DNA from 3 places in the Shewanella loihica PV-4 genome. Region 1 is predicted to be linked to each of the others. Evidence: predicted binding sites of a transcription regulator. Region 1 holds the regulator's gene; each other region holds the start of a gene.
What was found. Region 1 encodes MetJ, which represses methionine synthesis genes. Its sites were predicted from a motif close to TAGACGTCTAGACGTCTA; they were not measured.
Positions count from the first base shown of each region.

Region 2: msrA (peptide-methionine (S)-S-oxide reductase MsrA) is a predicted target of MetJ. The motif match lies at 1,770-1,787, and genes of this name have one in related genera.
Region 3: metE (5-methyltetrahydropteroyltriglutamate--homocysteine S-methyltransferase) is a predicted target of MetJ. The motif match lies at 1,363-1,380, and genes of this name have one in related genera.

Region 1 is NC_009092.1:586,863-590,139, forward strand. Features, by position in the region: gene SHEW_RS02650 (conjugal transfer protein TraF) at 1-892, shown strand, start outside; gene SHEW_RS02655 (sulfite exporter TauE/SafE family protein) at 956-1,696, opposite strand; gene metJ (met regulon transcriptional regulator MetJ) at 1,775-2,089, opposite strand; gene metB (cystathionine gamma-synthase) at 2,314-3,277, shown strand, end outside.
Region 2 is NC_009092.1:2,219,295-2,222,571, forward strand. Features, by position in the region: gene pgm (phosphoglucomutase (alpha-D-glucose-1,6-bisphosphate-dependent)) at 1-1,028, shown strand, start outside; gene msrA (peptide-methionine (S)-S-oxide reductase MsrA) at 1,187-1,666, opposite strand; gene astE (succinylglutamate desuccinylase) at 1,986-3,053, shown strand; gene SHEW_RS09960 (thiamine pyrophosphate-dependent dehydrogenase E1 component subunit alpha) at 3,237-3,277, shown strand, end outside.
Region 3 is NC_009092.1:3,544,874-3,548,150, forward strand. Features, by position in the region: gene metE (5-methyltetrahydropteroyltriglutamate--homocysteine S-methyltransferase) at 1-1,252, opposite strand, end outside; gene SHEW_RS15465 (LysR family transcriptional regulator) at 1,453-2,352, shown strand; gene SHEW_RS15470 (HDOD domain-containing protein) at 2,432-3,157, opposite strand.

The DNA of each region.
Region 1 (3,277 bases):
CGACGTCACTGGGATCACCAATTACCGCGACATGCTGGTCGCCGATCTTAAGTCCCTCGATGGTGAAAATGCCTATGGCAGTGTGGGGCTAGGTTTTTCCGTGGTCCTGCCCACCAAGCGCATGCCCATGTCGATCTTTTACAAGACCTATATCGATGCGGTGAGCGTGGCGGTGATCGAGGACAGCGACATAGACGCCCTGACCAATCTCGACCCTAACAATCCGCCTGCGGTCACTGATCTGGATTCGCAGGGGGCCGTGGTCGCCGGTGCCATCTCAGATCTTGGTGTGGCCCTCAGCTTCCCGCTGTCGATCGTCAACATGCCGGTCGCTGTCGGTATCTCGCCCAAGCTGCAGCGCATAGACACCTATAACTATGTGGTCAGTGCCAACAACTTCGATGCCGATGATTTCGACGACAACAAATACCGCAACGACGATACCGTGGCAAACCTGGATATCGGCGTGGCCATTCAGCCACTCGAACGCATGACCATAGGCCTGTCGGGACGTAACCTGGTGAGCCAGAAGCTGGACACAGTCGAGGCGATGGGGCGCAAGTTTACCTATCGTGTCGAGGCTCTCTATACCTTAGGTGTGGCTTATGATTGGGATAACTTCAGCCTGACGACAGATGTGGATCTTAATGGTCATAAGCGATTCGATGAGATAGGCGAGACCCAGTATTGGCGCCTGGGCGGTGAGATGAGGGCGACTGATTGGCTGGCCCTGCGTGTCGGCTATCGCCACGACATGAAAGATACCAGCAGTAATCTCTATACCCTGGGCACAGGCTTTACCATAGGTCGCTCCTTCAATCTGGACCTGACCGGCCTGGTGGGCACAGATGACGCCGTGGGTGGGGTGATTCAGACTTCCTATCATTTCTAGGAGTATGTTTCTCTAAGAATGAAAAGGCCGGCTGTGATGCCGGCCTTCTCTTGAGCCTAGGTGTTAGAGCAGGGCACTTAAGGACTTGGCGGCCAGCAAGATGGCGCTCAGGCTACAGAGCACCAGCGTCATGATGCGGGTCTTATTCTTGTCTATGCGTCCCACCAGGCGATTGGCCATCAGGTAACCCAGCAGCACAGAGGGGAGCAGCAGCGCCGAGCAGTAGAAGTGATGTAGGGTCAGCAGACCCGTAAGCCCCAGGATCACTATGGCGATAGTGGAGCTGAAGATGAAGAAGGCCGACAGGGCCGCGCGAAACTGCTTGGCATCTTTACCCGAGAGCAGTATGGCCAGCGGCGGTCCGCCGATGGCGGCGATGTTGCCGAAGATCCCCGAGATCACCCCGGCGATAAACAGGCTGCGGCGGTTGACCACTAAGTTGAGCCGCATCAGGCTCAGCAGTACGGCGATGGCCACGATGATGGCGATAGTCATGCCGAGCACGTCCTGGGGGGCGACCATGAGCAGGCCGGCGCCGATCAGTCCGCCGGGGATGCGTCCCAGCAAGGCATATTGCAGGCCGTTGAATTCCAGGGCGCCACGCTCGCGGATCAGGGTCAGCAGGGCGATAGAGAAGCCCATCAGGATCACGGGCGCAGGCACAAGTGACGGTTCGATAAGGTAGAGCAGAGGCGCGGCGACGACTGCCATGCCGAAACCGATCAGGCTCTGGGTGAGGGCGCCGACGAAGACGATAAGCGAGGCTAGCGCCAGAATATGGGGATCGAGCGGAAGTGCAGGCACTGCAATGTTCCAGGCTAAGGTTGAAAACTAAAAGAGGGACCGCCTAGCGATCCCTCTATCGATTCGTGTGTGAGTGGATCACTCCATCTCTTCCCACTCTATGCCCATCTCGGTCATCAGACGTTTGACTTCGGCTGGGATGCTATCTGGCTTGTCTTTAGACAGGTCATCGTCTTGGGGGAGTGGTTGACCGGTGTAGGCGTGCAGGAAGGCCTCGCACAGCAGCTCGCTGTTAGTGGCGTGACGCAAGTTGTTGACCTGGCGCCGGGTGCGTTCGTCGGTTAACACCTTAAGCACCTTAAGAGGAATAGAGACAGTGATCTTCTTTACCTGCTCATTCTTCTTACCATGTTCAGCATAGGGGCTGATATAATCGCCATTCCACTCAGTCATTGACTCACCTGTAAATTCTAAAATTCGGTGCAGATTTTAAACCCTTACAAATTACAGTCAAATTATTGCCTCGAATTTTTGGCAAATGCAAATAGATTTCTAAATGTTTGGACGTCTAAACGTCCAAAAGTTGTTGACGCTCACTACCGGCTTAGGTACATTTAGACGTCCAGACATCTCTTTTGTCCGAGGTGCCTGCCCAGATCCATATTGAGGAGTTGAAGATGACAGCGCGTAAACTAGCCACCGCCGCCGTACGACGAGGCATAGAGTCAGACACTCAGCACGGTGCCGTGGTGCCGCCTATCTATCTGTCGACAAACTACTCGTTTGAAGGGCATCAACAGCCGCGGGCGTTCGATTACAGCCGTTCCGGTAATCCGACCCGCTCCATTCTCGGCGATGCGATTGCTGAACTGGAACAAGGGGCGACCGGCGTGGTGACCTGTACCGGCATGGCCGCCATCACCCTGGTGACCAGCCTGTTAGGACCAGAGGATCTGCTGGTGGTGCCTCACGATTGCTATGGCGGCAGCTATCGCCTCTTCACCAACCTGGCCAAGAAGGGCGCCTTCAAGCTATTGGTGGTGGATCAAACCGACGAGCGAGCGCTTGAGCAGGCGCTGACCCAGTCACCCAAGATGGTGTGGCTGGAGACTCCTTCTAATCCGCTGTTGCGTGTGGTCGATATTGAGGCCATCGCCCAGGCAAGCCACAAGGTGGGCGCTCAGGTGGTGGTGGACAACACCTTCCTCTCTCCTGTGTTACAACAGCCACTGCAGCTGGGGGCCGATATCGTGGTGCACTCCACCACCAAATATATCAATGGTCACAGCGATGTAGTGGGAGGCGCCGTGGTGGCCAAAGACCCTGAGGTGGGCGAGCTGCTGCACTGGTGGTCAAACACTCTAGGTCTGACCGGGTCAGCCTTCGACAGCTACCTGACCCTGAGGGGGCTGAGAACCCTGGCGGTGCGCATTCGTGAACACCAAGCCAACGCTCAGAAGGTATTGGCACTGCTTTGTGACCACAAGGCGGTGGAAAAAGTGTATTATCCGGGGCTTGCCGAGCATCCTGGCCATGAAATTGCGGCCAGACAGCAGAAGGGCTTCGGCGCTATGCTGAGTTTTGAATTAAAAGGTGGCGAATCGGCACTCGTTGCCTTTTTAGATGCGTTACAATACTTCT
Region 2 (3,277 bases), 1.6 Mb from region 1:
CGGCTTATGTCGAAGATCTCGAGCAGGTGATCGACATGCAGGCCATCAAGCAGGCTGGCATTCGTATCGGTGTCGATCCCCTCGGCGGCTCAGGAATTCACTATTGGGCCAAGATTGCAGAGCGCTATGGGCTGGATATTACCCTGGTGAACGATCGCATCGATCCCGCCTTTGGTTTTATGCCCCTGGATAAGGATGGCAAGATCCGTATGGACTGCTCATCGCCCTATGCCATGGCGGGTCTGCTGGTCCACCAGGATGCCTTCGATATCTGTTTCGGTAACGATCCCGATTACGATAGGCACGGTATTGTGTGCCCGGGCAGCGGTCTGATGAATCCTAACCATTATCTGGCGGTGGCTATCGAGTACCTCTTGTCCCATCGCCCGCAGTGGTCGGCCGATCTTAAGATAGGTAAGACCCTGGTCTCCAGCGCAATGATAGACAAGGTGTGCCGTGAGCAGTCGCGCAGCCTCTGTGAGGTGCCGGTTGGCTTTAAATGGTTCGTCGAGGGCCTGGCCGATGCCAGCTTCGCCTTCGGAGGTGAAGAGAGTGCCGGCGCCGCCTTCTTACGTCGTGACGGCGGCAGTTGGTGTACCGATAAAGATGGTTTCATCCTTGCGCTGCTGGCGGCAGAGATTCTGGCGGTAACGGGTAAGACGCCTGCTAAGCTTTACGCCGAGATGGTCGAGCGTCACGGAGAGAGCTTCTACAAGCGTATCGACTCGCCGGTTAACCCTAAGCGTAAGGCTAAGTTTAATCAGTTGGTGAGCGAGCCCCTGAATGTCAGCGATCTTGGCTGTGAAGCCATGGCTGGAGATGCCATCCTCGAGGTGCTGACTCATGCCCCGGGCAATGGCGCGGCTATCGGTGGCATCAAGGTAGTGACCGAAAAAGCCTGGTTCGCCGCGCGCCCATCAGGCACAGAGGCGTTGTTTAAGCTCTATGGCGAAAGTTTTGTCAGCGAGGCGCATCTCGAGCAGGTGCTGGAGCAGGCCCAGCAGATGATAGAGCGGCTCTTGGCCTAATCGAAGTAGGCCTAGTTCGTTAGCCTAACAGGCTCTTAGATAAACCTTAGTCGCTTACTCCATAGCAGCTTAATACTTAGACAAAATAATAAAGCCAGTGATTCACTGGCTTTTTTTGTGGGCGTAACTTGCATCGAGCTGCTTGGAATAACCAAGCGCTAGTAGGTGAGGTGACAGCTAGGCAAGTTGTTCTTTTCTAGATAGTTCTGATGATACTCCTCCGCCTTATGGAAGGTGAGCACTGGGACTATCTCAGTCACTATAGGTCTAAGCCCCCATTTACCGCTGCGGGCGAGGGCCAACTTTGAAGCTTCGGCCTGTTCCTTCTGGGTCTTGTCGTGGAAGAAGATGGCGCTGCGATACTGGCTGCCGATATCGCCGCCCTGCATATTGAGCATGGTGGGATTATGGTTACTCCAGAACACGGCAAGCAGATCGTCGAAGCTCACCTTGGTCTCGTCAAACTCGACCTGTACCACCTCGGCGTGCCCGGTTGTGCCAGTCTTAACCTCTTTATAGGTGGTCGCCTTGTCATCACCGCCCATATAGCCACAGGTGGCAGAGGTAACGCCGTCTATCTGCTTGAAAAAATACTCTACGCCCCAGAAACAGCCTGCGCCAAATGTTGCTAATGCCATGGTTGACCTCTTCTCGATTAACGCTTATCTATCTTTTGTTCATCTAGATAACCAATTATCTAGTGTCTAAATTATCTAACGAATCGTCTAGTCCAGTTAATTTTATACGTTTAGATGGCTAGACGGCTTTATTCTGTATTATCTGATTAACGAATGCAACAGGGAAAATATGCGGCGATCGACTGGCCCGCGTGGTCGTCGACTCGCTTAAGTGTTACTATGCTGGCCAACTGATAATAATGCTAATAAATCCAAGGAGTCGCTATCTTTCAGGCCTACAAGGTGGGCGCTGTGGTAGTGATGCAGTAAGGAGTTTGCAGTGCGAGACACCCTGATGTTGTCGAAAGACTTTTTGCAATTGACACTAGACAATCCTGTCGGCCTCGAGGCGTTTGAATTTACCCTAGGGCAACACACACAGGTGTCGGTATGGGATACCGGCGTCATCCAATTTGAGCCGCTCGTTACGTATGAAGCTAATCAAGAGAGCGAGCAAGATGGAAAGGAAGAAGCCCTTAAGAGCATAGTGCTCTCGTCGGCGGTTCATGGTAACGAGACGGCGCCAATCGAGCTGTGTGATCAGCTTATTACTGCGCTGCTGTCTGAGACGCTGATTGCCCGTCATCGCCTGCTGTTTCTGATCGGTAACCCTCCAGCTATCCTAAACGGTACCCGTTTCGTTGAAGAGAACCTCAATCGTCTCTTCAGCGGCGCCCACGCCAAAGGCGAGAGCAATGCCGAGCGGGTACGCGCTAAGAAGCTAGAGCAGTATGTGGATCGCTTCTTCAACGCGGCGCCAAAAGACGGCAGTCGTTATCACTACGACCTGCACACGGCAATACGCGCCTCTAAGCATGAGAAGTTTGCCATCTATCCTTATCCACACGGCGCACCTTACAGCGGCGAGCAGATCATGTTCCTGGCCGCCTGCGGCATCAACACAGTGCTGTTTCACCACGAACCTACCACCACCTTTAGTTACTTCTCTGCCCATGGCTATCAGGCCCATGCCTTTACCATAGAGCTTGGCAAGGTAATGCCCATGGGGCAGAACGATATGACGCGCTTTATCGCGGTGAAAGAGATGTTGACCCGTCTGGTAAGCGGCCGGGACCTCGAGCTCGGTGAGTTTGACCCGAGCCAGGTGAATCTGTATCAGGTTCATCGCTCAATCAATAAGCAGTTTGACGACTTTAGCTTTACCTTTGCCGACGACGTAGAGAATTTTACGGCGTTTCCAAGAGGTTATATATTGGCTAAGGATGGCGGGACTGAGATTAAGGTCGAGGCCGAATCTGAGTCCATCGTGTTTCCCAACGCCAATGTGCCGGTTGGCCAGCGCACTGTGCTGTGTTTAGTGCCTGCCAAAGATTATCGCGTGGTTTAGGCTCCGGCTTGTAAAGCTAGCGATACATGGGTGAGGGTAGCTAGTTGTTAGCCGCGCCCTGTGATAGCTTGCTAGGTAGTTTACGTTAACGTAACTTTAAGGCCGCGTCATAATAGAGAATAGTGAACAACTTAGGCTGTTCGCAGTCAGATAACAAGAATACTCAGCTGATAAGAGAATAGTATGAGCAACGCAACGAGCAATACAGAGACTGTCCATCGTGT
Region 3 (3,277 bases), 1.6 Mb from region 1:
GGCGCTCGCCAAAACCGCTAGGACGATTGAAATCCTCAGGCGTTAGGGCCTTGAGTCTCGCCTGCACCTCAGGGTTGGCCGCCTGTTCACGGACCTGACGCCTCGCCTCACAGCGCGCCACTATCGCCTGGGCTGCCTCGCTCTGTGGGGTAAGCAACAAGGTGCGCAGCGCCGCCAGCTCGTCGAGTTTCTGCTTGGCAAAGCTGAGTTGATTGGCAAGCTCTGGCGCCAGCTCGGTTTCGCTCTCCAGATCCACGGGCACATGCAGAAGCGAACAGGAAGGCGCCAGCCAGACACGCTCACCAAGATCCGCCACCAGGCCACGCAGACGCTCGGCCAAGATGTCGAGATCCGCCGCCCACACGTTGCGACCGTTGATTACCCCAAGGCTGAGCACCTGCGTCGGCTTCAAGCTGGCGCCAAACAGGGTGAGCTGCTCGGCATCGCTCACCAGATCCAGATGCAGGCCATCGACTACGAGATCCTTAATCAACTCATGATGATGGGCCACAGAGCCATAGTAACTGGCTAGCAGCAGCTTAACCCCCTGGCCACTGAGTTCTTTGTATGCCGGCTCGAAGGCCGCCAGCCAGTCATCATCTAGCTCCAGCGCCAAGATAGGCTCGTCGAGCTGCACCCAGGTCACGCCTTGATCGGCAAATCGCGCCAGAATTGCTTGGTAGGCCTCGAGCAAGTTGGGCAGCAGGCTCAGCTTGTCGAAGGGCTCGCCCTCGCACTTGGCAAGATAGAGGTAGCTGACCGGGCCAAGCAATACCGGCTTAGGCTGATGCCCCAGGGATTTAGCCTCGGCCACCTCGTCGAACAGCTGCTCATAGGCTATCTCGAAGCGCTGACCCGCCGTGAGCTCAGGCACTATGTAGTGATAGTTGGTGTTGAAGTATTTCTTCATCTGGGCGGCGCGGCTCGCCTCCCCCGTGGGGGCGCGGCCACGGGCCACTCGAAACAGGGTATCGAGATCCACCTGCTCGCCGCTGCGATGGCGCGCCGGGATGGCATTGATGGTAGCGCTCAGGGTCAGCACCTGATCGTAGAAGGCAAAGTCACCAACCGGCACTTGCTTCACCCCCGCCGCCTGCTGCCACTGCCAATGAGTTCTGCGCAGCTCGCTGGCGAGCGATTGCAGCTGCGTCTGCTCTATCTCACCACGCCAATATTTTTCCAGGGCAAATTTGAGTTCCCGTTGACGACCTATGCGGGGAAAGCCTAATGAAGCGATATCTAGAGTTTGCATATTGTATACCTTTTACATTAAGATGAGAGAAATTCATGGTTAGCGCCCTTCGCTGTCATCGCAATACAGGTTTGAGAACTGAAATTGCACAACAAACTAAAACAGGCGTCTGGACGTCTAGAAGTTTATTGTGCTAGTCTGTTGTCTCGCAATCGAATTGATTTCACGAGCAACATGAGCCAAATTCATGTGAGGTAAAAATGATAGAGCTTAGGCATTTACGTACATTGGTCGCCCTGAAAGAGAGCGGCAGTCTCGCAGGCGCAGCCAAGAAGCGCTTTGTCACCCAGTCGGCCTTATCCCACCAGATCAAGGAACTGGAGACCCGCATCAACTCGGCGATTTTCGTGCGTAAGAGTAAACCCCTCTCCTTTACCCAAGAGGGCGCTAGGTTGCTCAATCTGGCCGAAGAGATCTTGCCTAAGGTGATAGAAACCGAAATCGATCTCAAGAATGGCCTGGGCAGCGAAGCGAGAGATCTCTTTGTGGGTATCGAATGCCACAGCTGTTTTCGTTGGCTGATGCCGGTGATCGAGCAGTTTAATGCCAGCTTTCCCCACACCAACCTGGAGCTGTCGAGCCGCCACCTGTTCGATTCGCTGACCGCGCTCAAGCAGGGACAGCTGGATGTGGTGCTCACCTCAGACCCTATACCCGATCATGATATTGCCTATCAGCACCTGTTCGATTTCGAGGTCAAACTACTGGTCGCCGCGGATCATCCGCTGGCCGAACTTCCCTATGTCACGGCGGCGCAGCTTAAGGATCAGACCCTTCTCACCTACCCAGTGCCACTAGACAGGCTGGATATCTATCGCCACTTCATGGAGCCTGCGGGCGTGCCGGTTGCCAAGCAGATCCGCTGCGATCTCACCGCCATGTTGCTGCAACGCATCGCCTGCAAGGATGGGGTCGCCGCCCTGCCGAGTTGGTCGATCAACGAGGCCCACGGCCTGTCGCTCAAGGCGGTAAAACTGGGATCAGAAGGGCTCAGACGCCCGCTGTTTGGCGCCTATCGCAGCAACGGCAGCAGTGCGCGCCTCGCCCAGCAGTGGCTCAATCTGGTGACCTCTGAGGGGCTGGAGCGTCAGGGGCACTAAAGGCGCAATTTCAGAAAAGCTAAAATTAAGGCACAAAAAACCTGCACTCGGCAGGTTTTCTTTTATCAAGTGACAACGTCTAGAGCGGGTTAAGCAGTTGATTGCGCATGGAAAGCACTCTGCGCAGCACCAGACCTGGTGAGTCAGGATTGCGAGTCTGACGTAGATTATGGGCGATCATAAACTCTTCTCTGAGCTCCTCATCCAGTCCTAGTGACTCGAACGCCTCAAGGGTCAGCGTCTGCTTCTGATTATCGATCAGCGACTTGATGATAGAGAGCGGGAACGACTGCTCCGACTCGGCATTCAGGTAGGCGAAGGCGGTCAGGGCGATGATCTCGCCAAACACACTAAACAGCGCCAGGGTCTGCACCTCATCGGGATTGATGTTCACCCCTTCCATATGATGCAGGCTATCCACGGCGTCGGTAGCGATGCTCTCGGTGAGCGCCCAGTAGCCGTATACCAGCTTCTTGTAGGGCTGTGGCAGCTCGTCCAGACGCTCCTTGAGGTAGAAAGTGAAGGCATAACGGTAGATATTGACCTGGCCCAGGCGCACCAGGGCATCTTTCAATGAGCGGTTCTTCGATGACACGCTGGCGTTAGCCGCCGAGTTGCTGCGCCACAGCAGATGTGCCGCCAACGCGGGATCGGAAGAGACTATATCGATCACATTGCGGATATCGCCATCGGCAATAATGGCTTTCTTCAGCGGGATCAGAATCCCCCGTCGTCCGATAACCTGTTCTTCATTGGCAATAATTGCGCGTACTTGAGTGAATACCTGATGCTCAAGATCTGTCATGAGAAGTTATTAACCTGATTTATTATTGGCACGGCGCCATTTGTTATCCGAGAATTTACCCATAAAACGACTGTCTGGGTCAAGTCGATTTGGGGTAAAAACGGACATTAACCTAAATAA